DNA from 2 places in the Lysinibacillus sp. COL-1 genome. Region 2 is predicted to be linked to the other one. Evidence: riboswitches for the same ligand, from Rfam matches in the RefSeq annotation. Region 2 holds a riboswitch; the other holds the start of a gene.
The links. Region 2 has a riboswitch for cobalamin ahead of nikA (nickel ABC transporter substrate-binding protein). Riboswitches for the same ligand answer to the same signal wherever they lie in the genome.

Region 1: linked by a shared signal. The riboswitch ahead of cobT (nicotinate-nucleotide--dimethylbenzimidazole phosphoribosyltransferase) and the one ahead of nikA (nickel ABC transporter substrate-binding protein) in region 2 are both predicted to bind cobalamin.

What each region holds. Positions count from the first base shown of each region.
Region 1 is NZ_JCAWSJ010000004.1:969,349-991,272, reverse strand. It holds gene AC6BKE_RS12995 (YjiH family protein) at 1-295, opposite strand, end outside; gene AC6BKE_RS12990 (IucA/IucC family C-terminal-domain containing protein) at 1,216-1,986, opposite strand; gene AC6BKE_RS12985 (ABC transporter ATP-binding protein) at 1,964-2,809, opposite strand; gene AC6BKE_RS12980 (FecCD family ABC transporter permease) at 2,858-3,898, opposite strand; gene AC6BKE_RS12975 (FecCD family ABC transporter permease) at 3,891-4,907, opposite strand; gene AC6BKE_RS12970 (ABC transporter substrate-binding protein) at 5,041-6,048, opposite strand; gene AC6BKE_RS12965 (CotD family spore coat protein) at 6,516-6,824, shown strand; gene glnA (type I glutamate--ammonia ligase) at 6,932-8,266, opposite strand; gene AC6BKE_RS12955 (MerR family transcriptional regulator) at 8,322-8,696, opposite strand; gene AC6BKE_RS12950 (methionine gamma-lyase family protein) at 8,851-10,104, opposite strand; gene AC6BKE_RS12945 (trimeric intracellular cation channel family protein) at 10,454-11,059, shown strand; gene cobT (nicotinate-nucleotide--dimethylbenzimidazole phosphoribosyltransferase) at 11,134-12,189, opposite strand; cobalamin riboswitch at 12,284-12,459, opposite strand; gene AC6BKE_RS12935 (DMT family transporter) at 12,532-13,386, opposite strand; gene AC6BKE_RS12930 (hypothetical protein) at 13,675-14,070, shown strand; gene AC6BKE_RS12925 (rhodanese-like domain-containing protein) at 14,616-14,918, opposite strand; gene hfq (RNA chaperone Hfq) at 15,014-15,244, opposite strand; gene miaA (tRNA (adenosine(37)-N6)-dimethylallyltransferase MiaA) at 15,342-16,244, opposite strand; gene AC6BKE_RS12910 (alpha/beta fold hydrolase) at 16,231-17,148, opposite strand; gene AC6BKE_RS12905 (glycerol-3-phosphate dehydrogenase/oxidase) at 17,152-18,798, opposite strand; gene glpK (glycerol kinase GlpK) at 18,817-20,310, opposite strand; gene mutL (DNA mismatch repair endonuclease MutL) at 20,329-21,924, opposite strand, start outside.
Region 2 is NZ_JCAWSJ010000004.1:2,161,311-2,170,310, forward strand. It holds gene metE (5-methyltetrahydropteroyltriglutamate--homocysteine S-methyltransferase) at 1-1,329, shown strand, start outside; cobalamin riboswitch at 1,501-1,693, shown strand; gene nikA (nickel ABC transporter substrate-binding protein) at 2,080-3,693, shown strand; gene nikB (nickel ABC transporter permease) at 3,764-4,717, shown strand; gene AC6BKE_RS19075 (ABC transporter permease subunit) at 4,719-5,531, shown strand; gene AC6BKE_RS19080 (ABC transporter ATP-binding protein) at 5,528-6,316, shown strand; gene AC6BKE_RS19085 (ABC transporter ATP-binding protein) at 6,327-7,127, shown strand; gene AC6BKE_RS19090 (DUF2089 domain-containing protein) at 7,407-7,772, shown strand; gene AC6BKE_RS19095 (SHOCT-like domain-containing protein) at 7,786-8,172, shown strand; gene AC6BKE_RS19100 (hypothetical protein) at 8,182-8,463, shown strand; gene AC6BKE_RS19105 (NUDIX hydrolase) at 8,519-9,000, opposite strand, start outside.

The DNA.
Region 1 (21,924 bases), 1.2 Mb from region 2:
AGCGAGTAATCGTCCAAAACCAATTGACATAAAACAATGTATCTAAAATACTAGGTTCTTTCATATTTCTTCGAGGAATCCATTTAGCTATAAGTGCGCCAAACGCGGAAATTGCAAACATAATAATCGTAAAATAACTAATGACTGGAGCCACTACACCAGCTAAAATATTTGCTAAAATGGCAATCGGTACTTTCCAGCCCTCATCCGTTAATACAGGAGTCATAAATAGAAAAATACCAATTAAAGAAGGAATGATGAAATAAATATATGTACTAACAGAATACTTTTTCATTTTTGACTGAAACCTCATTTCTTAGTATTGCTTAAACTTGTAACTATGTATGATGCATTCCCCTATTTTATCTTTCACTATACTTCGTTTGCTGTAATACTTTATAAGCTAAACATGTAGTGTTCATTCAATACCTCCCTCCTCTTTCTGTTATAGTACTATTACAAAAACAATGAAGTTTTGAGCTTTAAATAGAAAAACAATGACTCTATTCATGTTTTTATAACATAATCGTGTTATAAAACTATTGTAAACGCAACAACACATATGGTTCAACTCTACAATTTTCTGAATTTTTATACATCATTAGTATAGTTTTTTTCTTTAAAACTAGTATATCAATATTATATTATAATAAACAGAAATTTTAATAGGAAGGAAACGAGGCTGGGAAGAAACTCGATTATTTCGAAAATAGCGAAAATAGATAATAACTTTTCCGCCTCTTTGCATAGTGACAGGTGAAAATGGATTTCCGTTGCAGGCTACTTGCTTTCCACTCCAATCCATAAAAATGGTACCTTTTTAGCAAAGGTCTTCAAATAAAGTGAAGGGTATTCACTACTCTTTATGAAGAGGTGTTGACATTCATCACTTCTCTACAATGAAAATAAGAACCTCTATTCTTTAATTATACAAATAATGGGCTATTTTGATCGCTTCGACTAGTATGAAAGATAGAGGAAAAGACACTTTTGCATATGGTTGATTGGAGGGGATTTAGCATCACAGCTGAGACCCTGGAAGTGGCTCATCGGACCGCCCCCCTGGAGAAGGGACGCTGGCAGAACGGAAATCAACCCTTCGCCTTGCTAAAGGTTCTTTTTCTGCTATTGACATCATCTTTTTTCACCAACATGAAAGTGAATAAACCCCACGACTGTTTATTCACTTTGTGGAATTGTCAATGCTTCATGAGGTTAGCCAAGTCTTTTGATTTTGGGACAAGAGATACAAAAGTCATTTGCTTCATCAGAGGTGTGATAATAGAAACAACATGTTTTTCTCAAGCGTATTGGTTGCTCTGATTCCTTGATTGTCACTTTGGGACCACAATAATTTGTCAAAGGATTTTTCCTTTCGCCAAAAAGAGAACCTGGCGCTTGATTGACAATATAGTGATAGTCTTCTTGTATACGAGCTTTTTCTTGCTCACTGGCCCCTTCGCTTATTTTTGTTTCATATAGCCAATTGACATAAATAGCTGTATTTTCCCATAAGATTGCTTTTGGGATTTTACTTATTTTTGTTAATGACTGCCACACTTTCGCTAGATTACCTACAAAAATTCCTTGGAGAACCTCATCACGCCATGCTTCACGATCTTGTGTTGGCACTGACACTGAGTCATCGATTAAGCGAATGTTTGGAAGCCATGGTTTCGCATGATCTTCTGCTTCCACCCAAATATTCTCGATACCAACATATAGCCCCTTATCATATCTTGACATAGCATAGAATGCTGAAGCCATTGTTAAGACGCTATAGCGCTTTGCAAATAACGATGCTGTAACTAATGTAGATGTGGAATGAAAGAAAGGTGCTATTTTTTGTAAATAGGCTAAGGCTTGTTCAGTGTCTAATAAATTTTGGGCTAGTAGAGAGTAAGCAGCATCTACCGCTGGCTCAATTGTCAATCGATAATCACGTAATAGTACTGCTTTTTCTTCAGCTGACAGTTGTAAGCTCAACTGACCCTACCTCCTCTAATTTCTCCACCTGAACTGTTCGTCCCTTGCCATGCGGAACACATAAAGGCGTACCAAATAGAGGGTCTCTCATAATCGTACAGTCCATACGAAAGACAGCTTGTACAAGCTCAGGTGTTACCACTTCCTCTGGCTTACCTTGCGCATACACCTGTTTATTTCGCACAGCTACAATGTGATGGGCATAGCGGCAGGCTAAGTTTAAATCGTGTAAGACCATCACGACTGTACGCCCTTCATTTTCATTTAAATCAAATAGTAAATCTAAAATTTCTACTTGATGGGCCATATCTAAATAAGTTGTAGGTTCATCTAGTAAGATAAGATCTGTTTTTTGAGCCAATGTCATGGCTATCCATACACGTTGACGCTGACCACCTGATAATGCATCTACTGGGCGATCTGCAAATTCTGTCATCTGCGTTACCTCAAGCGCATTGTTCACAATTTTTTCATCTTCAGTAGACCATTGCTTTAACCAGCTCTGATGTGGATAACGACCTTGTTTTACCAATTGTTGAACGGTTAGCCCTTCTGGCGCAACAGGTCCCTGTGGGAGAATGGCTAACCGTTTAGCCACCTCTTTCGTTGAAATCGTATCTAGTGAATCATCTTCTAAGAAAATTTCACCCGACTTTGGTTTTTGTAATCGTGCAAACGTTCGTAGTAGCGTTGATTTTCCACAACCATTAGCACCTACTAGTACTGTTATTTTCCCTTTTGGTATTTGAAGATTCAAATCCTCCAAAATAAGATTTTCACCATAACTTACATGTAAATCTTGTGCTTCTAAAACATTTTTCAAAATCCCGTCACCTTCTTCTCACGCTTTTAACTGTTATTTCCTGTAGCTTTATTGATTGCGCGTTCTAAATAGTAAATAAATAAAGAATGGTGCCCCAATTGCAGCCGTAAAGACACCTGTTGGTAAATCCTTTGGTAAAAAAGCAGTGCGTGCTACGATGTCGGCTACGATAACAATCATCCCACCGATTATAGCAGTCACAGGTATCAATCCAGCAAAGGAACGCCCTACAAGCATTCTACTCATATGAGGGGCTACTAATCCAACAAAGGCAATTCCACCAGCAAATGCAACCGCAGAGCCAGCTAGCATCACACTAATGAGTAAAAAAAGTAAACGGTACACTTGAACCTTTACCCCTAGCCCTATCGCAATTTCATCTCCTAATTCCTTCACATTTACTGTTCTTGCCAAAATAAACGTTAGTGGCAATAACAGAGCAACCCATGGTAAAAGCAAATAGACATCCTGCATATTAGCCCCATACAAACTACCTGTCAGCCATAAATAGGCCTTCGTTGTTGCGGCTACATTACTGATTACAAGCAGCATCGTCACAACAGCCTTTGCTAAGGCTGAAATCCCAATACCAATAAGCACCATACGAATAGGTGTGACGCCTTTTCTCCATGACAGTAGGTAAATGATAAAGGAAACAATGCCAGCACCTAAAATAGCAGCTAACGGTAAAAATTGAATGCTGACTGACCCCATAAAGTACACGATAAAAATAATCGCCCCCATGGATGCACCACTCGTTACACCAATAATATCTGGAGCAGCAAGTGGATTACGGATAATCCCTTGTAAAATTAATCCAGCAACTCCTAGCGCTGCACCAACTAATAATGCCATCAATACACGTGGGAGCCTTAATGTATGTAAGACAAAATCGTACTCTCCATTACCATAGCCCAATAATTCCCTCACCACTGTGATAGGATGGATAAATTCACTACCTGCAGATAAACCAAGGACTGTTATGATGACTAATAATAAGCTTAATAATAGTAAAATCCAACTAGTTCTTTTGGCTATTTGAAAAGATATACGTTCAGATTTCGTTCGAACTGTCCTATAATTAGACATTTTTCGCTAACCCCTTTCGTGCAATATAAATAAAGAAAGGAGCTCCGATAAAGGCAGTCATTACACCAATTGGCATTTCTAATGGCATGATCACATATCTCGCAGCCATATCAGCTAACAGCAGCAATATTGCTCCTAATACTGCACTGTACGGAATAATCCAACGATAATCCGTACCAACAAGCTGAATCGCAATATGAGGGACAATCAAACCAATAAAGCCAATTGAACCTGCTACAGCAACTGAACTACCTGCAAGAATGATAATAATGAGACCGAGTGTGATTTTCGTAATCATAGTTCGTTGTCCTAAGCCTTTTGCAATATCATCACCTGATTGTAAAATATTTATAGAACGACCCATACCTATTGCCACAACTGTGACCACTAAAATAAACGGTAAAACTGGTATAAGCATGTCAATGCTACGACCTGATACAGATCCCGCTAACCAAAAAAGAACACTTTGTAAGCCTTGTTCATCAATCACTAAAAGCCCCTGCGTAAACGAGACAAATAGAGCTGTAATCGCTGCACCAGCTAATACTATTTTAATCGGTGTTAAACCATCTCTTCCTAATGACCCTAGGAAAAATACCATAGCTCCCGCAGCACCTGCACCTAAAAAGGCAATCCACATATAGCTCATTAAAGAATTGATGGAAAAAAGAGTAATGGCACTAACAATAAAAAATATCGCCCCTGCATTAATCCCTAAAATATCAGGAGCTGCTAAAGGATTTCTTGTTAATGCCCGCATTAATGCTCCCGCGATGGCAAGACTTGCGCCAACTACTGTAGCGATCACAGCTCTTGTAAATCTCGATGTCCGAATAATAACATGCTCCTTATTAGCAGCATCAAAATGAAAAATGGCATCATAGATTGACGAGAAGGGTATGGACGTTTGACCAATAGCTATGCTGATTAAAAATGCCAGCAAAAGGATCAAACAACTGATGAATAAGCCTACTTGTTTCATCGAGGTACTGGAAAGAATAATTCTCATTTTACGCCAACTTTCTTGATCCACAATTTATCTTATGAAAGGGATTGTAGGTTTCTAATATGTCCAATCCCTATAATGAGAGGGCTGTCATTCAAGTATTCTATAACACTTTCAACAGCCCTAGTCTCTTTTACTATTTTTCTAATTCAAACTTGTCATAAATATCGTCTAGCATTAAATTAGCACTAATAAGTCCACCAGCTAGATTCCAATTAATTTCATCTACTTGATAAACTTGATTTGCCTTCACAGCATCAAGCTCTTTCCATAGCGGATGTTTTGTCCACTCTTCATAATTTTTCTTGACTGCGTCATCATTTTCCATAAACATATAAATAACATCGGCATTCATTTGTGTAATACTTTCTTTATCCGTTAGTTTCACGATTTCCAATGAGTCATCTGTTAAATTTTTAGGACCTTGGAAGCCAAGCTCTGACAATATAGAACCTGCATATCCTGTTACATAAATACGTGCATGGTCTGCTCTGAAGTTAACAACTGAAACATGGAATGGCCATTTATCGCCAAGCTTCTCTTGAATTTTTGTTTGGAAATCAGCAACTCGCGTATCCCAATCTCCTAGTAACTCTTTCACCTTTTCTTCCTGATCCATTGCTTGACCCATCATTTCAGCTGTTCCCTTGAAATCAAAAACCGTTTCATGAGCAACAGTCGGTGCAATTTGTGATAACTGATCATAAATTTCCTCATGACGCACTTTCGATGCAATGATTAAATCTGGTTTAAGTTTTGCAATTTCTTCAAGATTAGGTTGCGTTTCTTGTCCAACAATCGCAACGCCATCTAAATCTTTTTTCAAATAATTATAAAAAGGTGCTTCAGCCCAAGATTCTACTGCCCCCACTGGCTTAATGCCCATCGCTACTGCTACATCTGTAGCCCCTTGGTATAGCGTAACGATTTTTGTAGGTGTTCCTTCAATTGTGGTAGTTCCCATAGCATGTGTAATCTCACGGCTAGAAGATTCTTCTGTGTTACTTTCTTCTGCTTTGTCATTTTCTTGTGAACTACTACCGTTCGATGCTTTATCTCCACATCCCACCAATAAAAGTGAGAATGTTAAGAATAGCGCAAAAAGAATAGAAACATTTTTATTGCGTAGTGATAATTTCGACATACATTTCCTCCTAAAATATAATCAATAATGATATTCATTATCAATTAAAGAGTATACTGTACGACCGTTTTATTGACAATATCTTTTTTTTCAAAAAACATACTTTTTTAATAATTTTTTATCTTGATTAGCCTACAGCTCCCTCCCATATAGTTTAGAAGGTGTAGGATTTTTGTATTTATTATGAAAATTTCGTCGCAATGATGCTGAGGTGTAATAGATAATTGACTAAAATTCATGGCATTTATTTAAAACAATAGCTCTAAGCAATGTCATTTTGATGTTGGGAGAGGCTTTCAGTAGCTGCTTCTTTCACCCAATATGTATCTAACCAGCTATAGATTTTCTACCATTTCAGCGACTTGTTAGATTTACCTATTCAATAATAGGCAAATAAATAGACCCTATCGACGTATATCTCATATCTTAATAATGAACTACAACTTATCAAAACAGGAGGTAATAACATGTTTCAACGAAGACGCCATCCGGCAAAAGGTCCACACTGCTGTCCGCCACAAACAATGCCAACGCAATTTGATCCACCACAATTTTTACCACCAGAGCAATATGTTCGCACAAATTATATCCATACGGTTGTTCCACATGTACAACCAGCACATGTCACAACAGTAAATAAACATATGATTGATCATCAATACTATTTCCCATGCACAGAGTCTGTTGTTAATGAATGCTGTGAAACACATACAATGTGCGGTATGCCACCTAACCCTTGTCATATGCCACACCATCGTAAACATATGGGCCGTTAACAATAACGATGGGGTGCCATGCTGCCCTATCATGCTCTGGAACTATAGACAAAAAAACGAGTACCTTCCAAGTGAAGAGGCACTCGTTTTTTTATTTTTATTAATTCTTAGTACATTTTTAAATATTGATCGCGTTCCCATTGATGAACGGTTGTACGGTACATATCGAACTCGATTTCTTTTGCTTCTTTAAAGTTTGCGTAAATATGCTCACCTAAAGCTGCTTGCGCTACTTTATCTTTAGCAAGTAATGTTAAAGCATCATCAAGTGCTGCTGGTAAGTTTTCAATACCATTAGCTTGACGCTCTTCTTCCGACATCACATAGATATTGCGATTAATAGCTGCTGGTGGCGTTAAGTTTTGACGAATACCTTCAAGACCTGCCTCTAAAATAACAGCCATTGCTAAATATGGGTTTGCTGAAGGGTCCACAGAACGTACTTCTACACGAGTTGAAAGTCCACGTGCTGATGGGATACGAATTAGTGGTGAACGGTTTTGCGCAGACCATGCTACATAACATGGTGCTTCATAACCAGGTACTAGACGTTTATAAGAGTTTACTGTTGGATTTGTTACAGCTGTGAAACCTTGTACATGTGCAAGAACACCCGCCATGAATTGCATAGCTGTTTCAGAAAGACCTAATTCTGTAGCTTCATCATAGAATGCATTTTCTTTACCTTTAAATAGTGACACGTTAAAGTGCATACCAGAGCCTGCTTCACCAAATAATGGTTTTGGCATAAATGTAGCGTGCAAGCCATGTTTACGTGCAATTGTTTTAACAACTAATTTGAAAGTTTGAATGTTATCACAAGCTGTAACAGCATCGGCATATTTAAAGTCAATTTCGTGTTGTCCTGGAGCTACTTCATGGTGAGATGCTTCAATTTCAAAGCCCATTTCTTCTAGCTCTAATACGATATCACGGCGGCAGTTTTCACCAAGATCTGTTGGAGCTAAGTCGAAGTAACCACCATGGTCATTTACTTCTAACGTTGGTTCGCCTTTTGCATCTAATTTGAATAAGAAGAATTCTGGCTCAGGCCCTAAATTGAAGCTTGAGAAGCCCATATCTTCCATTTTTTTAAGAATACGTTTTAGGTTGTTACGTGGGTCACCAGCAAATGGTTCGCCTTTCGCAGTGTATACGTCACAAATGAGACGTGCCACTTTCCCTTTTTCAGAAGTCCAAGGGAATACTACGAAAGTATCAAGATCAGGATATAAATACATATCAGATTCTTCGATTCGAACGAAACCTTCAATAGATGAGCCATCAAACATCATTTTGTTTTCTAATGCTTTGTCTAATTGACTTACAGGAATCTCAACATTTTTGATTGTGCCAAGAATATCTGTAAATTGTAAACGAATAAAGCTTACGTTTTTTTCTTCGATGAGACGTTTAATGTCCTCTTTTGTGTATTTACCCACAGTTTTCCACACTCCTATAATTTGTCTAGCTTTTATGTTTACCCTACCCTATTTATTAATAGAATCGAGATAAATCCCCTCGTCGGATGGATGATTTTTGCATGCGCTGAGCTTGACGCATTTCTTCGCGCATGATTTGGCGTAATTCTGAATCACTTAAATCTTGTTCATCTGTAGCAACAGGATCTTTCTTTTTAGCAAATAATTTTTTAATCTTCGCCATATTCATACCCTGCTCTAAGTAGTCTTTAATTTCAAGCAATGTGTCGACGTCATTTAATGAAAACATGCGACGATTGCCTTCTGTTCGGTGCGGCTCAATTAAATGGTGTTCTTCATAATAACGAATTTGTCGTGCCGAGAGTTCAGTTAATTGCATCACAATACTCATTGATAATAACGGCATAGTTCGTCTAATTTCACGACTCATTTAAGTCCTCCTCCAATACCCGCTTATCATATAACGAAATTTTTTCACTGTCAACCAACCATGTGAGGTTTCCTAACATGTAAGGCGTTATTTTTTTCAATCCGATAGAAAATTGTAAAAAACTATTCAAATTTAAGGTTTATTTATTTTCATATTACTTTTTTTGAATGGCTTGAACAGCACTACAAATAGCAAATTTAACATGTTCATATGTTAGTCCACCCTGGATAAAGGCTGTATATGGTGGACGGATTGGACCATCTGCTGTCAGCTCAATGCTGGAGCCTTGAATAAATGTTCCCGCAGCCATAATGACATCATCTTCATAACCAGGCATATAAGCTGGTTCTGGAGCATAATGGGCATTTATTGGAGAATTGGCTTGTATTTCACGACAGAAGGCAATCATCTGCTGTGCAGTTTGGAAGGAAACGGATTGGATTAAATCCGTACGATTTGCATCATAGCTTGGAGAAGTGCTCATTCCGATTTCCTCCAGCATAGCTGCTGTAAAGATCGCACCTTTTAAGGCTTGTGATACGACATGTGGGGCTAGGAAAAATCCTTGATAAAAATCTCCTAATGTATTTAATGTTGCCCCTGCCTCTGCCCCAATACCTGGAGATGTCATACGATACGCACATTTCTCTACTAAATCTGCACGGCCAGCAATATAGCCACCAATTTTCGCCAATCCTCCACCAGGGTTTTTAATGAGTGAGCCTGCCATTAAATCAGCACCAACCTCTGTAGGTTCCTTCGCCTCTACGAACTCACCATAGCAGTTATCTACAAAAATAACGGCATGTGGGGCTAATTTGCGCACCTTTACGCACATATCAGCAATTTCTGCAATCGTAAAGGATGGACGTGTCGCATAGCCTTTCGAACGTTGAATGGCAATCATTTTTGTTTGCGTAGTAATGGCTGCTTCTACACCTACCCAATCAATTGCTTTATTTTCCACTAAATCCACATGTCGATAGCCTATTTTATAATCTTTCAGTGAACCGGTATCTTTGTTACCACCATCAACAATGGATTGCAATGTATCATATGGCTGACCAGAAATATAAAGCAGCTCATCACCAGGACGAAGGACACCGAATAGACTAAGCGTGATTGCATGTGTTCCTGAAATAATTTGTGGTCGTACAATGGCAGCCTCCGCCCCAAAAACTTCCGCATAAACACGCTCTAAATTATCGCGTCCCTCATCGTCATAGCCATAGCCATTGGATGGATGTAAATGATAGTCACTTACTTGATGCTTGCGAAATGCTGCTAGCACCTTCTGTTGATTATAAAACGCCATTTCTTCTACCTTTGCATGATAGGGTCGAACTTGCTCCTCTATTTTTGACGCTAAGGATAGCGTTTGTGCTGATAAATTAGATGTAAACGTCATTCTTTTCTTCTCCATTTCACAATTGTCCCGCATTTCAATCAGTAAGATCTATCGACTCTCTAAATTGACTTCACTCATTCTAGAATTCCCTAAATAACTACTGGTATATCAACGCTTTTGACGAATGTTTTTCTTTATTTCAATAACATCTTATCAATTTGTATGAACCCCTGCAAAACTTGCCTATTGTTTCTAAGCGAATTTTACGCTAAGCTAATGTGCGGACTTACTTCAAGAAGCGTATGTAATGACTGATTTTGGCTATTAAATTCATAGATTCTGTTACGTCAAAAAAAGTCTTTTAACTTTAAAAAAAGAAGTTCATTTATTGATAGAAGGGGTGAAAGGGATGGCTTGGGAGGTTTTTAGTATTATTGGAACAATTGCCTTTGCTATTTCTGGGGCAATCATTGCCATGGAAGAAGAATACGATTTATTCGGTGTATATATACTCGGTATTGTCACTGCTTTTGGTGGAGGAGCTATTCGAAATTTACTCATCGGGCTGCCTGTCACAACCTTATGGGGACAGGATATGATGTTTCAAATTGCACTAGCTGCGATTACGATATTTTTTATTTTCCCGCATCATCTGATTCAGCATTGGCATCGTTGGGGCAACTTCACAGATGCCATTGGCTTATCCGCGTTCGCTATTCAAGGTGCACTCTATGCCGTGAAGCTAGATATGCCAATTAGCGCAGTCGTTGTAGCTGCTGTTTTAACAGGTTCAGGTGGTGGTATTGTGCGAGATTTATTAGCTAGACGGAAGCCACTAGTTCTCCGTGATGAAGTCTATGGTGTTTGGGCTGCTCTCGCAGGGCTTGTTATCGGATTTGAAGTTTTGACTGGAGACATTTTCCTTTATGTATTATTTGCAGTGATTACAGCATTACGCATTCTTTCCTATATGATGAAGTGGCGTTTGCCTTTGCGAAGGTTGAATCGGGCATAGATACTGTAATTGATAAAAAAATGAATAAGCGCAAAGAGTTCATTAACTATTTGCGCTTATTTGTTATTCAGTAACTATTTAGCCAAAAGATTCATGGCTTCTTCTAATGTCACCATATTTTTCATCATAGAACAAGCAGCATCTAAAAGAGGAAAGGCTAGAGCAGCACCAGAGCCTTCGCCTAATCGCATGTTCATATGCAGCATTGGCTCTACACCAAGTAATGATGCGGCAATTTTAGCCCCTGGTTCCTCTGAAGCATGGGAAGGTATGATAAAGTCTTTTACTTTCGGTTCAATTTGATAAGCAATAAGCGCAGCAATAGTCGAAATAAAACCATCAATAATAACAGGTTTTCGGTGACTTGCGGCAGCCAGCATGATACCAGCCATAGCCCCTATCTCTAGCCCTCCAACTTTAGCTAGAACATCAATGATATCGTTAGGATTGGGTTTGTTGAGAGTAATTGCTTTTTCAATTACTGCTGCTTTATGAGCAATCCCTCCTTGACCAACTCCTGCGCCAAACCCTGTTATTTCAATAGGGTCATAGCCAGTCAAAGCAGCTAATATGGCAGTGCTCGGCGTTGTATTACCAATGCCCATTTCACCTGTTCCAAGTAGGTTGGCTCCTTTTGTGATTTCATCTGTTGCCACATGAATCCCCACTTCAATGGATTGAATAGCCTCTTCTCTTGACATAGCAGGGCCCTGTGCCATGTTATCTGTGCCATGCTTAATTTTATGAATGATGACACCTGCATCAAGCGGAATATCTTCTTTTACCCCAACATCTACTGTTACTACCTTTGCATTGGTAATGCCCGCAATCGCACAAACGCCTGTACCTCCCTTAGGAAAATTTAATGTTTGAAAGACCGTAACATCTTGTGGATTCGTTGTTATGCCTTCCTCACAAACGCCATGATCTGCTGCACAGACAATCATCACTTTTTTATCGACCATTGGATATAATTGTCCTGTTATGCCTGAAAGCTGTACGGCAAGTGATTCTAGTTTACCCAAGCTACCTGGGGGCTTACAAAGCGCATCAATTCGCTTTCTAGCTTGGTCCATACTATTCATATCAGCCTCTTGGATATTTTGAATCGTGTCTTGTAATAATTGCATTATTGTTTCTCCTCTCGTTCTACATGAAGACAAAATAAAAAGTCTGTAGTTTATTGTCATGACAAATAAACTACAGACTTTTCCATCATCTATATACTTCTGAAGCAAGTAGGCAGGTCTCCTGGCTCAAGCTCAACATATCATCGTGCCTTCCCAGCGATTCGCTAGTGGCATTTACGATGACACTCCCTTATACAGTGGCGGGTCCGCTAAAGTTTTTCACTTTATTCCCTATTCTCCCTATTGGGCACCTAATGCTTTTATTAAACTATTTATAATCTACGACAGCGTATTTTTTCTGTCAATATTAGAATACTCGCCTTGTACCATTTCTTCGGTTACCTATTCTTTTTCTATTTCGCTTAGCAATGTTGAGCCTAATAATAGGACCGCTCCTATTATTTGTAGAAGCGTCATTTTTTCACCTATAATCATCGTGGAAATTACTAATGATGTCAGTGGATCAATATAGCTAAGAATGGCTATACTTTGTCCTTTTAACTGTGACATGCCTAAAAAGAACAATAAAAATCCAACCCCTGCATGGACAATGCCTAATGTAATTAAGAATAGGACTGACTCAAAACTGATTTTCATGACCTGAAATCCTGTAGTTCCAAGTAGATAGAAGCCAAGGAAAAATGCTGCTAAAGAAAGTTGAATCATTGTATTTTCTGGTTCCTTTAAGCCGCATATAAATTTATTTGTCAATGTTAGCGCTGTGTAAAAGCATGCCGCGATAAGACCGTAGACAATGCCTATAAAATGCTCACTGTCCCCAGTGCCTTGACTTTGGACAATCAAATATAGTCCGATAAGAGCCACACAGACATACATTATTTTTCTGCCAACTAGCTTCTCTTTTAAAATAATTGGAGATAAGCAGATAACGAGTACTGGTGCAAAATAATAACTCAATGCAGCATTGGCAATCGTTGTTGCTTTATAAGCCTGAAATAAAAAAATCCAGTTCCCACACAAGGCGATACTAGAAAGTATTAATTTCCACTTATTTTTTATAATCTCTAATTTCGAAAAACTTTTCTTTTTATAAATAAAAATCACTACTAAAAAACAAGCACCTATTAAACTCATCCAAAAAGCGATTTCACTTGAAGATAACGGAATATACTTGGCAAAAACACCAACTGCTCCAAAAATAATCATGGATAATACAAATGCTAATTTTCCGCTCATTACAAATACCTACTTTCTACGTATAAAGTATTAACCTATACAGTAGAATCTATTGAAAATGAGCAAACTGTTATTGTATGCCTAAACAGTAGATTCTACTGTAAAGACATTGTTGGGGGTGCTATTGAACAAAACATACAAAATCCCTCCTTCACCTACATAATTGTAACATATTTCTGAAAATTAAAGAGTAAGTTTTATAAAGAAAGGGGTCACTAATCCCTTCATACTATTATGAGTATGTACAATATAAGGTAAGTCATAAATTTTCTTTGAGGAGGAGTTAGGATGAATGCAAGAGAATTGAGAAATGCTATTGCGGAGACTTGTGAAAATTATGATAGTCACTACGCTCAGTTAGTGAAACCAATCAATCAGTTATTAATGAATGTCGATGCTAGTATAAGTAACGAAACAGCGAATATAATCATCGAAAATTTGAAGTTATATTATAGCGGGGATAAATACATGACGGAATGTCACTTCGATGAGAGTGAAAATTTCTTAAAAGATGGTCTTGAACTTCTTCAAAATGGGGATCTTGCGAATGGTGCTTTACAAATATATGGTGCTGGTTTAAATTTTTCCAGTTATGCTTTAAAGGTTCGTGGGCAAAAAAATGTGAATCCGTATATTAACTTTGAAAAAAATTTCAGCCTCATCATGAACACACTCCGAAAATAAGTATATAAAAAAGGTGATGTCAATGATAGAAACAGCCACTTTGAAAAGCGAGAGGTTGATTTCCGTTCCACCAGCGTCCTTTCAGGGGGCGTCCGATGATGAGCCGCTTCACTCACTGCGTTCGCTCCAAGGTCCCCTCTGTGACGCTAAATCCCCTAGGAGTGACACTGGCTCCACTCCAATCAACCATATGTAAAAGTGGCTTTTCCTTCTCTTTCATACGAACCGTAGTGAACAAAATAGCCCATTATTTGTCTAATGAGAGAAAGGATAGCCCTTTATTTTCAATGTGAAGAAGTGGTAAGTAACAACACCCCTCCATAAAGAGTAGTGAACACCTTTGCTAAAAAGGTACCATTTTTATGCATTGGAATGGAAGGTTACTTGACTCCCGTGGGATAGTGAGACAGGCGAGCCTCTAAACGGAGCGGTAGCAGAGGAAGCGGCTCGGCGCTCGCTACCAGGAAAGCAAGTAGCCTGCAACGGAAATCCATTTTCACCTGTCACAAAAATGCTATGGATGGTTTTATTTTTCATTATGTCATTTATTTAAATTCTAATTCTCCATCGTAAGCTAGCATGCCGCCTTCAAGATTTGTTACATCAAATCCTTGCGCTTCTAAATAAGCACATGCATTAGCAGAACGAGCACCAGCCTTACAAACAACAATATATGGCTTTTCTACGTCTAATTCCTCTAAACGTTCTGGGATTGTCCCAAGGGCAATGTGCTTGGCACCAGGAATCATGCCGTGTGCTACTTCATCCTCTTCACGTACATCAATAATATATAGGTCCTCATTTGCATCTAATCGTTCTAGTAATTGTGTTGTTTCCATTGATTTCATGAACTTTTTTCCTCCAAAATTTCAAATTCCACTTACATTATAGCTTGTAACAAAAAAACAGCCAGTGTGGTGAACACAAGCTGTTTAACAATTTTTTATCCTTCTGTCTCTAAAAACTCTATTTGTTTTGCTGGAACGAATGTAGAAATGGCGTGCTTGTAGATTAGGTGCTGCTTATTTTCAGCATCCATTAATAAAACTGTAAAATTGTCATATGATTTCACAGTCCCTTTTAACTGAAATCCATTTAACAGAAATACAGTTACAAAAACACTGTTTTTACGTAGTTGGTTCAAGAACGTATCTTGCAAGTTGATTGATTTCATCAAATAGCCTCCCCACTAACTTTCTACCTCTTCACTCCTATAGTAGCATGTTCTACCAATTTATCAATTAGTAATTTTTAGAAATTTTTCTTAATTATTATAATTGTTCATCCGTCGTAATAAAATGGACATCCATTTTATTGCGAAAATAGGTAAGTTGTCTTTTTGCATAGCGGCGTGAATTTTGTTTTAAGCTATCAATAGCTTCTTCGAGGGTACATTTGCCATCCAAATAATCATACAATTCCTTATAGCCAATTGCTTGTATGGACTGCACATTTCGAATATTTTGCTGCCATAAACCTTTGACTTCTTCTAAAAGGCCATTGTCCATCATTAAATCAACACGACGGTTAATGCGGTCATAAAGCACTTCACGGGTCATATTTTGACCTAACCCCAAAATGACATGCTTATAAAGAGGTACTTCCCCTCGGTTTTGTGCTTCAGCTGCTTTGGATACACCGCTTAATTCCAGCATTTCTAATGCACGAATGACACGACGCGTATTGTTTGGATGAATCGTCTCCGCTGTTTGAGGGTCTAGTTGTTTTAATTTATTATGCATTGCCTCAGGGCCAAGCTTTGCTAATTCATCATAGTAGGCTTTTCGTGCTTCCTCATCAACTTTCTCATCAGTAAATTGGAAATCATAGAGGACCGCTTGTACATATAAGCCTGAGCCACCTACTATAATGGGTAATTTTTGTCGAGATTGGATTTCTGCAATTTTTGCTCGGACTAATTTTTGATAATCCGCTACTGAAAAAGATTCTGTCGGCTCTAAAAAACTGAGTAGATGGTGTGGTACGCCCTCCATCTCTTCTTCCTTAATTTTAGCAGTCCCAATATCGAGTCCTTTATAAATTTGCATGGAGTCGCCATTAATGACTTCACCGTTATATTTTTTCGCCAGTTCAATGCTTAAAGCTGTTTTACCAGAGGCAGTTGGTCCTACAATCGCTACGACCTCTGCCTGCTGTAATTTAGTTTCTATCATATTTTTCTAACCACCGTAATAATACTTGAAAGACCGCTTCTTGATTGTCTTCATTTAAAATTTCATGCCGTTTGTCCTCAAATAAATAAACCGTTACATCTTTTACTCCTACTGTTGCCAATTGTTCAGCAACTGTGTAAACGCCCAGCCCCTGTTCGCCAACCGGGTCTTTACTTCCACTTATCAAGAGAATAGGAAGATTTTTTCTCATTTTTGCTAATTCTTTTTTACGATTAAGTGTTGCAAAGCCCGTTGTTAAATCGACAAAAAATTGATTGGTTGGAATAAAGCCACAATATGGGTCATCTATATACTTCTGCACCTCTTGTTGGACAGAACATAGCCAGTCATAGGCCGTCTTTGGATTTGGAAACTGTTTATTAAAGCTACCAAAACTCAATTGATTTAGCAACTTACTTTCAGTTTCTTTCCCTAGCCCCTTAGCTAATACCTTGGCTACGATATTTCCAACAGCATGCAGGGCTGTCACATTTCCCGTACCACAGAGAATAACATTGTCTACTTGTTCACCATACAGTTGAATATATCGTCTAGTAATGAATGACCCCATACTATGACCAAAAATAATGAATGGTACATTTGCGTAAGGCGCATGTAATTGCGTGACCACTTCATGGGCATCTTTTACCACACGCTCAAAGCCGTTCTTTTCAGCAAAAAAACCTAACGTGCCATTATAGGCTGCCGTTTCACCGTGACCACGATGATCGTGCATCGTCACTACATAGCCTGCCGTATTGAGTGTTTTAGCAAATGTTAAATAGCGACCACTGTGCTCTGCCATACCATGCAAAATGTGAATATGACCAATACATGGCGTTGTGGGCTCCAATGTTCGAGTAAAGACAAAATGTCCATCCGACATTTGAATATAACGCTCCATCCCTTACTCCCCTTTTTTCACAAAATTTGTTGCATCCTTAATGGCTTGCTCTAATTCAGCCATATACTTGTGTTTCTGTTCCTCCGTATAATTCAAGTGTTGTTGCATCACTTGAATTACTTGCTGCTTATAAAGCTTGACGGCCTCAATATCAAAGTAAAGCAAGCCTGTACGACGAATAAAGAAGTCGCTCGGTGTATAGACCATTTCCTCTTCCATGCCATACAGTAGCATAGCGTGTAAAGCTAGAGGCATTGTACTGCCATGTTCATGTAAAAATTTAACACGATTAAATAATCCATCTACATTTGTGCCATACTTTTGTACAAGCTGTTTGGCTTCATCATAATTTAAGCCGTATTGTACACCTTCTCGTGCTTTATAAGCCATATAGTCAGGGAAATTAATCGCGTTGATTCCTTTTGCACCAGACAGTGAGAGCTCACGTGTTAAACAAGCACTTGCATGCTTATAGCGACGAGCTTTTACAATTTTATCGACAATTGTTTCAGCCATTTGACGATAGCCTGTGAGCTTACCGCCAGCGATTGTCATTAAACCACTTGGCGCTGTCCATATTTCATCTTTCCTTGAAATTTCAGAAGGGTCCTTTCCTTTTTCATAAATGAGCGGGCGTACTCCTGCCCAGGATGATTCAATCGTTTCTCTTGTAATAGTAGCAGTTGGAAAGACTTTTTTAGCAGCCTCAATTAAATAATCTACATCTTGCTGTGTAGCAACAGGGTGTACAAGATTTCCCTCAAAGACTGTATCCGTTGTCCCTATATAGGTTTTGTCATCTCGCGGAATTGCAAAAGCCATACGTCCATCAGGAATATCAAAATAAACAGCTTGCTTCAGTGGAAAATCCTTTTGGTTGAGGACAATATGAACGCCTTTTGTCAGACGTAATTGCTTGTTATCTGTTACTTTATCCTTGTGTCGTACGTCATCTACCCAAGGGCCTGTAGCATTGACAATTTGTGCTGCATGTACATCGAGTATTGTTCCCGTAACATGATCCTTCACTTTAATGCCAACAAGCTTTTTCTTTTTGTAGATAAATTCCGTCATCTCTGCATAATTGAGACACAATGCTCCATATTCTGCAGCCTTTTTCAATACTTCAATCGTCAGACGTGCATCATCCGTACGATATTCAACATAATACCCTCCACCCACAAGTCCATCTTCATTAAGTAAAGGTTCTAATGCTAGGGTTTCTTGGACGTTTAACATTGTTCTACGTTCATGTTTTTTGACACCCGCCAAGCGGTCATAAACCTTTAATGCTATAGATGTTGTAAACGGACTAAGTGAGCCCTTCTTATATAAAGGTAATAGCATTTTTTCAGGCGTTGTGACATGAACCGCATTATCATAAACGATTTCACGTTCACGCCCCACTTCCGCTACGACACCCACATCAAATTGCTTTAAATAACGTAGGCCACCGTGAATCAGCTTGGTTGAACGGCTCGACGTACCAGCTGAAAAATCCTGCATGTCAATTAATGCGACAGAAAGGCCTCTTGATGCGGCATCTAATGCAATTCCTGCACCTGTAATACCACCACCAATGACTAATACGTCAAAGCTATAGTGCTCTAGATAATATAAAATTTTTGGACGATGCTCAAATGAAAACATACCTTTCTCCCCCAATAGCTATGATTTAAAAATTCGTGTGGCCTCTACAGCCTTTTGCCAGCCAGTATAAAGAGCTGTGGCTTGCTCGTCCTCCATTTGTGGTTGGTAGGTTTGGCCACTCATCCATAATGCAGATAAGGTCTCTTGGTTTGGCCAAAAGTTTGTGGCAAGACCTGCTAAATAGGCTGCACCTAGTGCTGTTGATTCATTAAGCTGTGCTAGCTCAACTTGTAGCTGTAAAACATCACTTTGGAACTGCATTAAAAACTGATTTTTAACAGCCCCACCATCGACACGGAGTACTTCAATCGGGGTACCCGCTGCTTCTTCCATTGCATCCAGTACATCCTTTGTTTGATAGGCTAATGATTCAAGTGTTGCCCGGATGAAATGCTCTTTTGATGTTCCTCGTGTTAAGCCAAAAATGGCACCACGAGCATCTGTATCCCAATAAGGAGTTCCTAGACCAACAAAGGCAGGGACAATGTAGACACCATCCGTGTTCTTCACCTTTTTAGCATAGGTTTCGGAATCCTCAGCAGTACGAATCATACGTAGCCCATCTCGTAGCCATTGGATTGCTGACCCTGCTACAAAAACACTACCTTCTAATGCATAGGTCACTTTTCCATCTATCCCCCAAGCAATAGTCGTCAGTAAACCATTTTCAGAGGTCACTGCTTGCTGGCCTGTATTTAATAGCATAAAACAGCCAGTACCGTAAGTGTTTTTAGCCATTCCTTTTGTAAAGCAAGTTTGACCAAAAAGAGCGGCTTGTTGATCACCTGCAATCCCTGCAATCGGAATTTTTTCACCAAAGAAAATACTTGGTGCTGTTTCCGTGTATATTTCAGATGAATTTTTCACTTCAGGTAACATTGACATTGGAATAGCTAAAAGCTGACAAAGCTCATCATCCCATTGCAATTCATGAATATTGTAAAGCAATGTTCGAGCTGCATTTGAATAGTCGGTTACATGAGCCTTTCCTTTTGATAATCGCCAAACAATCCAAGAATCAATCGTCCCAAATAGCAAATCTCCATTGTTTGCCATTGCGCGTGCGCCATCCACATTATCTAAAATCCATTTAATTTTTGTTGCAGAAAAATAAGCATCTAGGCGTAGCCCTGTTTTTTGCTGAAAAAGCTCTTCATGGCCTTGATCTTTTAAGGTATTCACAATGTCCTGTGTTTGGCGCGATTGCCAGACAATCGCATTGTAAATGGGCTGACCTGTCTTTTTATCCCATACAACTGTCGTTTCGCGTTGATTGGTAATGCCAATGGCATGTACCTCACTTGCTTCGTGCCCACTTTCGGTTAAGACCGCCGCAATAACGGCTAGAATAGAACCCCAAATTTCATTTGCATTATGCTCTACCCAGCCAGCCTTCGGAAAAATTTGCTGAAATTCTTTTTGTGCGACATGAACAATTTCACCTTTTTTATTAAATAAAATAGCCCTTGAACTTGTCGTTCCTTGATCAATCGCTAAAATAAATTCGCCCATTCAACTTCCCCCTTGTCACTACATAACCCGTTTGAACATTTTTTCCACTTCATACGATGTAAAATGAATAAGCACTGGACGTCCATGAGGGCATGTAAATGGATTATCTGCATTACGTAAATCTCGTAGTAATGTTTCCATTTGTTCTTTTGTTAAATAATGATTGGCTTTGATCGATTTTTTACAGCTCATCATAATCGCCGCTGCTTCACGTAATTTTTTGACATCGGCCTTTTTCGTTGTTAGCACCTGTTCAATTAAATCCTCAATGATTTCCTGCTCTTCCCCTTGTGGGAACCAACTTGGGTGCTCACGTACAACAAAAGATGACTGACCAAATTCCTCTAAAAATACACCTACAGCTTCTAGCTCATGCTTGTATTCTCGTAAAATAAGTGCTTCATCGGCCGCATAGTGGAAAGTTAGTGGAAGCAATAATGCTTGACGTTCATGCGGATTGACTTGACCGACCTTTTCACGGAAAAATTCATATTTAATGCGTTCTTGTGCAGCATGTTGATCAATTAAATAAAAACCATCTTCCATTTGTGCAACAATGTATGTGCCATGGATTTGCCCAACTACTTCTAGTTCAGGAAATGGCTCTTTCGTAGACTCATTCTCAATTACTTCTTGTTGTTCTACACTGCTTACTTGTTCAACTGTCTCAGTCTCCAATCGCAGATCGGGCTGCCAGCTATCCTCTATCATAGTAGGTACAGGCTCTGGCACGACCAACTGTTCACGATTGCTCTCTTGAATGGTTTGGACATCATATAGTTTCTCAACAATTGCATGCATCTTCTCTACATCTATTTTGGGAGCAGGCTTCCAAATATTAAGTTGCTCATTAGTAGGTTTGACACTTTTTTCTTTCTTCTCCATCTGAGGTACGCGAATAACGCTGCGTATTTTTTCACGGATGGTTTCCTCGATTAATTTCAAAAGCTCTGGCTCTTTACTTAAACGAATTTGATGTTTCGCAGGATGCACATTGACATCTGTTAAATAAGGATCTCCCTCTATATAAAGGACAACTATCGGATAGCGTTCGATGGGTAAATACGTATGGTAGGCATCCACAACCACTTTTTGCACTAAATAATGCTTGACCCAGCGACCATTAACAAACAGAGACATATAATTTTTGGAAGCACGTGTCACCTCAGGCAAGGACACAAAGCCAGAAATTCGATAATCATATGATTCGCCTTGGAACGGCACCATCTTCTTGGCATTATGTACACCGTAAATAGCGGCCAGTACTTGTTGCACATCTCCTCGCCCATTGGTTTGCAATAATTGTTGACCATTATGCAGTAATCTGAATGCAATTTGTGGATTGCTAAGTGCTAGGCGATTCATTAGGTCTATCGTATGCCCAAGTTCAGTTTGAATAGTTTTCATATATTTTAAGCGTGCGGGCGTGTTAAAAAATAGCTGAGATACCGTTAAATCCGTACCTTTACGCAAAGGGCCAGGCTTATGTGTTAGGATATGTCCACCTTCAAGCTCTAAATACGTTCCAGATTCACCATTTGATGTTATCAGCGTCATTTTAGAAACAGAAGCAATGGATGCCAATGCTTCCCCACGGAAACCAAGTGTACGAAT
Region 2 (9,000 bases):
TCCAGCAATCTACAACATGTACCGATCACAACTGCTCTTGAAAATGAGATTGACCCTGTTCTGAAGCATGCTTTAGCCTTCGCAGATGAAAAGATTGTAGAAATCACGGAGCTAACTAAATGTAGACGAGATACAGAGGGTATCTTACAGCATAATTTTTCTGAAAGTATGAAGGCAATTGAGGCTCTAAAAAACCATCCAATCCGTCAAAACAAGTTGATTCATCAAGCAGTTCAAACTGTGACAACGCAAGATTTTGAACGACATAGTGAATTTGCTCAGCGTCAAAAAATGCAGCAGCAAGCGTTAGCGTTACCGCTATTCCCAACAACAACAATCGGAAGCTTCCCACAATCCGATGAGGTGAAAAGGAATCGTAATGCTTGGCGTAAAAAACAATTATCGAATGAAGCCTACGAGGCATTTATAGAGCAGGAAACAAAACGCTGGATTACGATACAAGAGGAACTAGATATCGATGTACTCGTTCACGGTGAATTTGAGCGTACAGACATGGTCGAATACTTTGGTGAAAAGCTGACTGGCTTTGCCTTTACAAAAAAAGCATGGGTCGTTTCCTATGGCTCACGCTGTGTTAAGCCACCGATCATTTATGGAGATGTAGCGTGGTCTTCAGCAATAACTGTAAAAGAGTCAGCCTATGCTCAAAGCTTAACAAAGCGCTTTGTAAAAGGTATGCTGACAGGACCAGTGACGATATTAAATTGGTCCTTTGTACGAGACGATCTGTCACGTAAAGATGTCGCTTATCAAATTGCATTAGCACTTCGCAAAGAGGTTGAGGCACTCGAAAACGCAGGTATTTCAATTATTCAAGTGGATGAGCCAGCTCTAAGAGAAGGTTTACCGCTACGAAAAGAAGAATGGGGAGCTTACTTAGAATGGGCTGTTAATTCCTTTAAGCTGGCTACAGCTAGTGTCAAAGATGAAACACAAATCCATACACATATGTGCTACTGCGAATTTAACGATTTCATCGAACCGATTAGTGCACTTGATGCAGACGTGATTTCCATTGAAACATCAAGAAGTCACGGGGAGCTCATTACATCACTGCAAGGGCAACCTTATCAAAAGGGCATTGGCTTAGGCGTTTATGATATTCATAGTCCTCGTGTGCCAAGCAATGAAGAAATGCTAACTATTATGAGAGATAGTTTACAGGTGTTAGATCCCCATCAATTTTGGGTGAACCCAGATTGTGGTTTAAAAACAAGAAAAGAAACTGAAACTGTTGCAGCTTTAGCTAATATGGTTGCTGCAACGAAAACATTACGCCAGGAAGTACAACAATCTATCTCGAGATAACGACATCATTTTATAAATCTACTACAACTACTACATCTTCTCTCCGAAATACAACAAAGACCAGGAAAAAAATGGACCTGGTCTTTTGTTGTTTCATTCTTTTAAGATTTTTATTATATTCAGAAAATAAAATTGACGTGAACAATCGAGCATGTTATGTTTATAACGAATTTCATAGCGATCATTACAAGTTTGAGTGAAAAAGACTTTCATTCAATTAAAAGGAAAATGGGTGTAAATCCCATGCTGTCCCGCAGCTGTAAATGAGGAGTTTTGTTTCAAATACCACTAAGTGATTACTTGGGAAGGTGAAGCAAAATCATGATTCATGAGCCAGAATGCCTGCTTGTAAGGAGATTCATTGATGATCTACGAAAGATAGGGAGATGGATGGAGGCTTACTCATTGTAAGTTTTTCTGTCCTTATTCTTTTTTAGAATAAGGTTTTTTTAGTTTGATTCAGCAAATGTTTTTGTAGTAGCACATACAGAAGACTTCTTTTTCTGAAGAAGATAAATAGTCAATGGCTGTTTAAATGCCCTCTGAACGTCAAGAAGCACCACGTCCTGTGGCAATGTCGGTGTGTCTAAAGCCTCTAGCTGATATCACAAACTTTGAAAAGGTGTCTGCACAATGCAAATCAACTTCTACTCGTTAGCTCGAAAAATTTGAACGCATTGTTGATACCTTCTTTCCATCTATCTATAACTAGATTCATTTGTACCACGAATAGAGATAGGAGACAGAAAAATGAGATTGACTAAGTATGTACTTCCCTTCATCCTTGTGTTAACTTTCAGCGTACTTGCTGGTTGTACAAGCACAGATCAAGAAAAGGGAGAGACAGGAACACAGCAAACAAATGAAAAAATGATAACAATTGGGTGGCCATTAGATGTCGGCCCATTGAACCCCCATACATATTTACCCAATCAAATGACCGCACAAGCGATGGTCTATGAATCCTTGGTGGAATACAACGACGATGGAACTGTTAGTCCAAAGCTAGCAGAAAGCTGGGACATATCAGAAGATAAAACTACTTATACTTTTCATTTAAGAAAAGGTGTTAAGTATTCAGACGGAACTGCGTTTAATGCAGATAATGTGATTCGTAATTTCAATGCAGTATTAGCGGATCGGGAAATGCATTCTTGGATGGGTATGGTCAACCATATGAAAGAGGTTGTGAAAGTGGATGATTTTACAATTCGCTTGCAATTAGATGAACCTTATTATCCTGTCTTAAACGAGCTTGCCTTTGTAAGACCATTCCGTTTTTTAGGGGATAATGGATTCCCAGCCGGAGATGCGACACAAGATTCGATCAAGGCACCTATTGGAACAGGTCCATGGGTATTAACCGAGTACAAAAAAGATGAATATGCTTTATTTAGTCGCAACGAAAACTATTGGGGAGAAAAGCCTCTCGTAAAACAAATTAAAGTTAAAATTATCCCAGATTCAGAATCGATTTCATTAGCATTTGAAAACGAGGAATTAGATTTAATTTATGGTCGTGGCATCATTAGTTTAGATAACTATACGTATTTAAAAGATAGCAGTAAATACAAAACCGCTACCTCTGAGCCTTTGTCTACGAAAGCGTTACTCTTCAATACTCAGTCGGGACCGTTAGCCGAATTAAAGGTTCGTCAGGCCATTCAATATGCTATCAATAAGGAACAAATGGTTGACAGTATTACACATGGTACAGAAAAAGTGGCTAACACATTATTTTGGGATGCCATTCCTTATGCCAATATAGAGTTAGCGCCAATCTTATATAATCCTGAAAAAGCGCAGCAACTACTAGATGAGGCAGGGTGGACGTTACAGAAGGGCGAAAAAATTCGTTCGAAAAACGGGCAACCATTATCATTAGATTTAATCTACATCGCAACAGATGCAATCCAAAAGCCAATGGCGGAATTAATGCAAGGTGAACTAGCAAAAATAGGGGTACAGTTGAATTTAGAAGGTGCAGATGTGATGGTCGGTCTTCAAAAATTAATGGATGATCAGGTGGATATTAATTTCTGGCGTACAAACGGACCACCAACCGACCCACATAGCTTTGCAAATGAGTCAGCTACGCCAAATGCTAGTGGTGTTTATGAGGCAAAATTAGGCTTACCTAACGCCACAGACATCGATACGAAAATCCATCAATTATTAGTGGGAACAGATGAAGAGGAACGAGTGCAGCTTTACACGGATATTTTATCCATATTCCATGATCAAGCACTTTTCTATCCTATCTCTTACGAAACAAATAATGTAATTTATCAACCATATATGAAGGATTTTGCTCCACGTGCATCTGAATATGATATTCCCTATGCACAAATGGATAAAGAGTAATAAAAAAGAGAGAGTATGTCTTGCAAAGACAGCTCTCTCTTTATCATAGGAGTGAGTAGGAAGTGACAGCATGTATGAATCGACATGGATGTTTTGTTTAAAAAGAATTTTGACTTTGCCGTTTGTCTTACTAGGAGTTTCCATCCTAACCTTTGTATTTATTCGTTTTGTACCGATAGAGCCTGCTGAGGTCATCCTACGATTGGCAAGAGTTGCTCCAACCGAGGAAGCTGTTCAGGCATTACGCGAAGAACTAGGGACGGACAAACCTTTCGTTCTTCAATATTTGCTATGGGGAAAAGGCGTTTTACAGCTAGATTTTGGTACATCCTTTGTGAGTAAATTACCAGTAGCACATGAGCTATTCGCGAAATTACCTGCAACAATTGAATTAGCTCTTGCCGCATTTGTCCTCATTTTAGTATTCAGTATACCATTAGGGATTATGAGTGCATTGTCTAAGTATGCCATCATCGATAAAATCATTAGATTCTTTAGCATATTGAGCGTATCCATTCCAACATTTTGGTTAGGTTTCCTACTGCTCTATCTATTTAGCTTAAAATTAGGGCTCTTTCCGACAAACGGAAAGGGCACACTCGCTCATTTAGTTTTACCAGCCTTCGCACTGGCATTGCCAACCATTGGTCTGTTCATCCAGTTTATTCGTTCCACTATCCAGGAAGAATTACAGCAGCAATATGTTCAATATGCGCAGCTAAGAGGATTAAAAAATTCTGTAATCCTCAAACGTCATGTGTTACGAAATGCTGCCATACCTTTGACTTCCTTATTAGGTATGACGCTCGGTAGTTTACTAGGTGGAGCTGTAATTGTGGAGCAAGTTTTTAGTTGGCCAGGACTCGGTAGGTATTTAATCGAATCCATTACGAACAGGGATTACCCCGTTGTACAATGCTATGTATTGATTATTGCTGTGATCTATGTGTTGACCAATCTATGCACAGATGTATTGCATCGTCTATTGGACCCTCATCTGATGATGAAGGACAGGAGAGATTGACATGAAGCGATTACGAAAAAGAAGAGATCCTATTCTAGGGTTATTTAGCTTATCCCTCCTTGTAATCATTGTCTTACTGGGATTGTTTGCACCCATTTTAATGCCACATGATCCGTTAGCTGTCGATATAACTAAGAAATTTTTAGCCCCTTCCTGGGATTACCCATTCGGTACAGATCACTTAGGAAGATGCGTCTTTTCTCGCATGCTTTTAGGTATTCGCTATTCATTAGGATCAGCACTCTTCATTCAAGTCGTTGCTATTGTTTTAGCTGTCCTACTTGGTGCCTTTGTAGCGTTGAAAAGAGGTATAATCGATGTGGTATTTATTCGAATATGTGATGTTTTATTAGCTTTTCCGACACTGGTACTTGCATTTGGACTTTTAGGTGTATTAGGCCCTAGCTTAAAAAATGTTTTAATAGCCCTTATTTTTACACAGCTTATTTATTACTCCAGAATGGTTCGAAGTTTATGTATTGGGATGAATGAAAAAGACTTTATTCAAGCTGCTAGGATTACTGGCACTACAGGCATTAAATTAATCATTCGCCATTATATCCCTAACATACTGCCAGCTATTGTCACGATTGTGGCGTTAGATATCGGGAAAGTCATTTTAGAAATCGCTGGCTTTTCCTTTATAGGTCTGGGCGTGCAGTCGCCGATTCCAGAATGGGGCATGATGGTAAATGAAGGGAAACAATATATCCGTCAGCATCCCGATTTAATGCTTTATCCTGGGCTTGCCATTGTCCTAGTGGTGTTATTGTTTAATCATTTAGCCAATCGTTTAAAGAAGTTTGATTCGTGAAAGGTGAAGTTATGGAGAAGGTTTTAGAAGTGAAAGATTTAAACGTCAAAATTGGGGAGAAAAATGTATTAACCACTATCAATCTGACAGCCTATAAAGGGCGTGTCTTAGGAATCATAGGAGAAAGTGGTAGTGGCAAGACCATGCTTTGCCATGCCATCATGCAAACATTACCATCTATCGCACAGGTGACACAAGGGGAAGTTCTTTATCAGCAGGAAAATTTAATGAATGTTTCGGCTACTCAATTAAGAGCATATCGTGGGCGGCATCTTTCGATGATTTTGCAAAATCCATCCGCTGCCTTCGATCGTATCCAAACGATTGAAAGCCATTTCAGAGAAACATTAAAGGCACACTTTAAGCTGACCAAAAAAGAAATGAGACAAATAGCTCTTGATGCCTTACATAAAGTGCATTTACCAAATCCAGAGCAGCTTTTACACTATTATCCTTTTCAGTTGAGTGGTGGCATGCTACAGCGAGTGATGATTGCCTTATCATTGGCGCTACAAGCCTCCCTCTATATTGCTGATGAACCAACGACAGCTCTTGATACGATCAATCAAAAACAAGTATTAACACTATTTGATCGTATTCGCGTAGAAACAGAAGCTGCCATACTTCTTGTTACACATGATTTAGGTGTTATTGCTGAACTAGCTGACGATGTGGCTGTTATGTATCAAGGAAAAATCATTGAGCAAACGAATGTCTATGATTTCTTTGATGCACCTCAGCATGCCTATACAAAGAAACTATTACAAGCAAGAATGCTATTTTAGAGGTGAAAAAATGACGCTGCTAGACGTGAAAAATATTGATATGCATTACGCTCAAAGACCATTTCTATTCCAGCGTAAGCAGGAAGTTCCCGTATTACAGAAGGTGTCATTCTCACTTCAGGAGGGGGAATGTCTAGGAATAGTCGGTCAAAGTGGTTCAGGAAAAAGCACATTAGGTCGTATTATTTTAGGAATCGAACGACCAACAAACGGGGAGTTGCTCTTTCAAGGTGTCAATTTATACGAAGCACCAAGCAAGCATAAAAAAAGAATACGTAGAGATTTACAGGCAGTTTTTCAAAATAGCTATCATTCATTTAATCCGAAACAGACGATTTTTGAAATACTCGAAGAACCGTTTCTGAATTTCGAAGATTTTAGCAAAACAGAGCGACAACATAAAGTAAGAGAATTACTAGACTGTGTAGAGTTAGAGAGGGCAATGGCTCAAAACTATCCTTCGCAGCTTAGTGGGGGACAACAGCAACGAGTCAACATCGCTAGAGCTCTTGCGCTAAAGCCAAAATTAATTGTCTTAGATGAAGCGATTAGCAGTCTTGATATGATTTTACAAAAAAAGATTATACAGTTACTACAAACACTTCAAAAAGAGCGACAGCTTGCTTACATTTTCATTTCGCATGATTTACAGGCAACACGTTTTATGTCAGACCGTATCCTTGTCATGCAGCATGGTCGGCTAGTGGAGGAGATTGGAAAGGATGGAGCATATCAGCATCCCGCTTCACAACAATTATATCATGCTATTTTGCCTTCACACCCGCGAGAAAGAAAACATAAAACGAAATGATCATAATATAGAAAACACGTATACAATGGTCATGGAGGTATGGGCTGGGGAAAGGTAATGATAGGGGCCAGTTGGATTACCTCATTTGCTCCAAACATTAGTAAGAGTCATCTATTAAAGAAACGCCATTTTGCATTAGAATGGCGTTTTTCTTTTTATTAATAATATTAATTAACAAATTAACTTTATTGATATTTTCATTGAATAAATTAATTTTATTATTTACTTTTTTAAATTATTTGGTATATAATCAATTTAACTTAAAGGAAGGAGTTCACTATGGCTTATCAAGTAATCACAAATTGTCCTGTCTGCAGTAAAACATTGAAAATTACGAAGTTACAGTGTTCTCATTGTCAAACGACGATTGAAAATGAGTTTGAATTGTCGAAGCTAGCATCCTTATCACAGGATCAGCTTCATTTTGTGGAAGTATTTTTAACATGTCGAGGGAATATTAAGGAAGTAGAAAAGGAACTGGGCATTTCGTACCCAACTGTGCGAGGCAAGCTAAATGACATTATCTCATCCCTTGGTTATGTCCAAAAGAAGAAAAATGAAGTAGACGAGAAAAAAATTGTAAGCATGTTGGAAAATGGCGAAATAACAACTGATGAGGCCATAAAACTCTTAAAAGACGAATAGGGAGGAATGCTACATGAAAGAGGAAATTACTAAAGTGTTAACCATGATTCAAGAGGGAAAAATTGATGCTGATAAAGGGTCAGAGCTGATTCAAGTGTTACAAGAGAAAGAGGAGTCAGGTAATAAATTTCTGGAAAAAACGAAGTATTTAGATAAAACGTTAAAGGTTCGTGTGGTGTCCACTGAAAATGATAATGTCACTGTGAATTTGCCTATAAAACTTGTCAAGGCTGTGTTAATGGCTGGACACAGTATCGCTGCGAGTATTCCGCAATCGGAAAAATACGTGAAAGATATCGATATCAATCTTCTTCTTGAAGCCATCGAAAATGAATTAGATGGACAAATTGTGGACATAAAATCGGCAAACGGAGATACCGTTTCAGTTTTCATTGAGTAGAGGCGACTTATGATGCATGTAAAAGTGAAAGCAAAAGACGTTCGTTTTACCGTTCCTGTTCCATATGCTGTGCTAACCATTGTTCTTTCCATTTTGACTTCAAAATGGATTCAGCAAAGTGTCAACAAATGGACAAAGGCATACTTCGACAGAAAAAAAATCGACTTTTCCTTTCCATTCATTGACAAAGAAATGCTCAAGCCTATTATCAAGGAACTACAAAATTATAAAGGGCTCGTGCTAGTAGATGTCAAGGCACAAGACGGTACAGAGGTTAAGGTTAGACTGTAATAACCTAATAGTTAAGATGGGAGCATGTTTTCATAAAAAGCATGCTCTTTGTTATTTAAAGAGAATTCTTTGCAAAAGAACTATCTAAATTCCACAATTTGTCCTCTAGATTGTCTAAGAGTGTTTTTGTTCTTTTCTCAAGATGATCTGGTAGCTCATTTTTACTGAAATAGGTAAGATTCAAACTCTCACCATCCCTCATCTCTAATACACCACTGACATTTTTCGCACTATAAAGATGAATAACTGTATAGATTTCATCTCCATTTGGATATTGAAAATAATAATTTGGCCCTGAAAAAACACCAATCAAGTCCAATTCATTCGCTACCAGTCCTGTTTCTTCATGAAGTTCACGGGTAGCAGCTTCTTCTAGCGTTTCATTCAGTTCCATTGAGCCACCAGGTAATCCCCAATCCAACGTATCTGAACGATGTTGAAAGAGAATTTTCTTGTCATCGTTGACTACAAGAATTGTCGCCCCGATACTGATAATCGGTCTACTGCCGATGTATTTCCTTAATTCTGAAATATAGC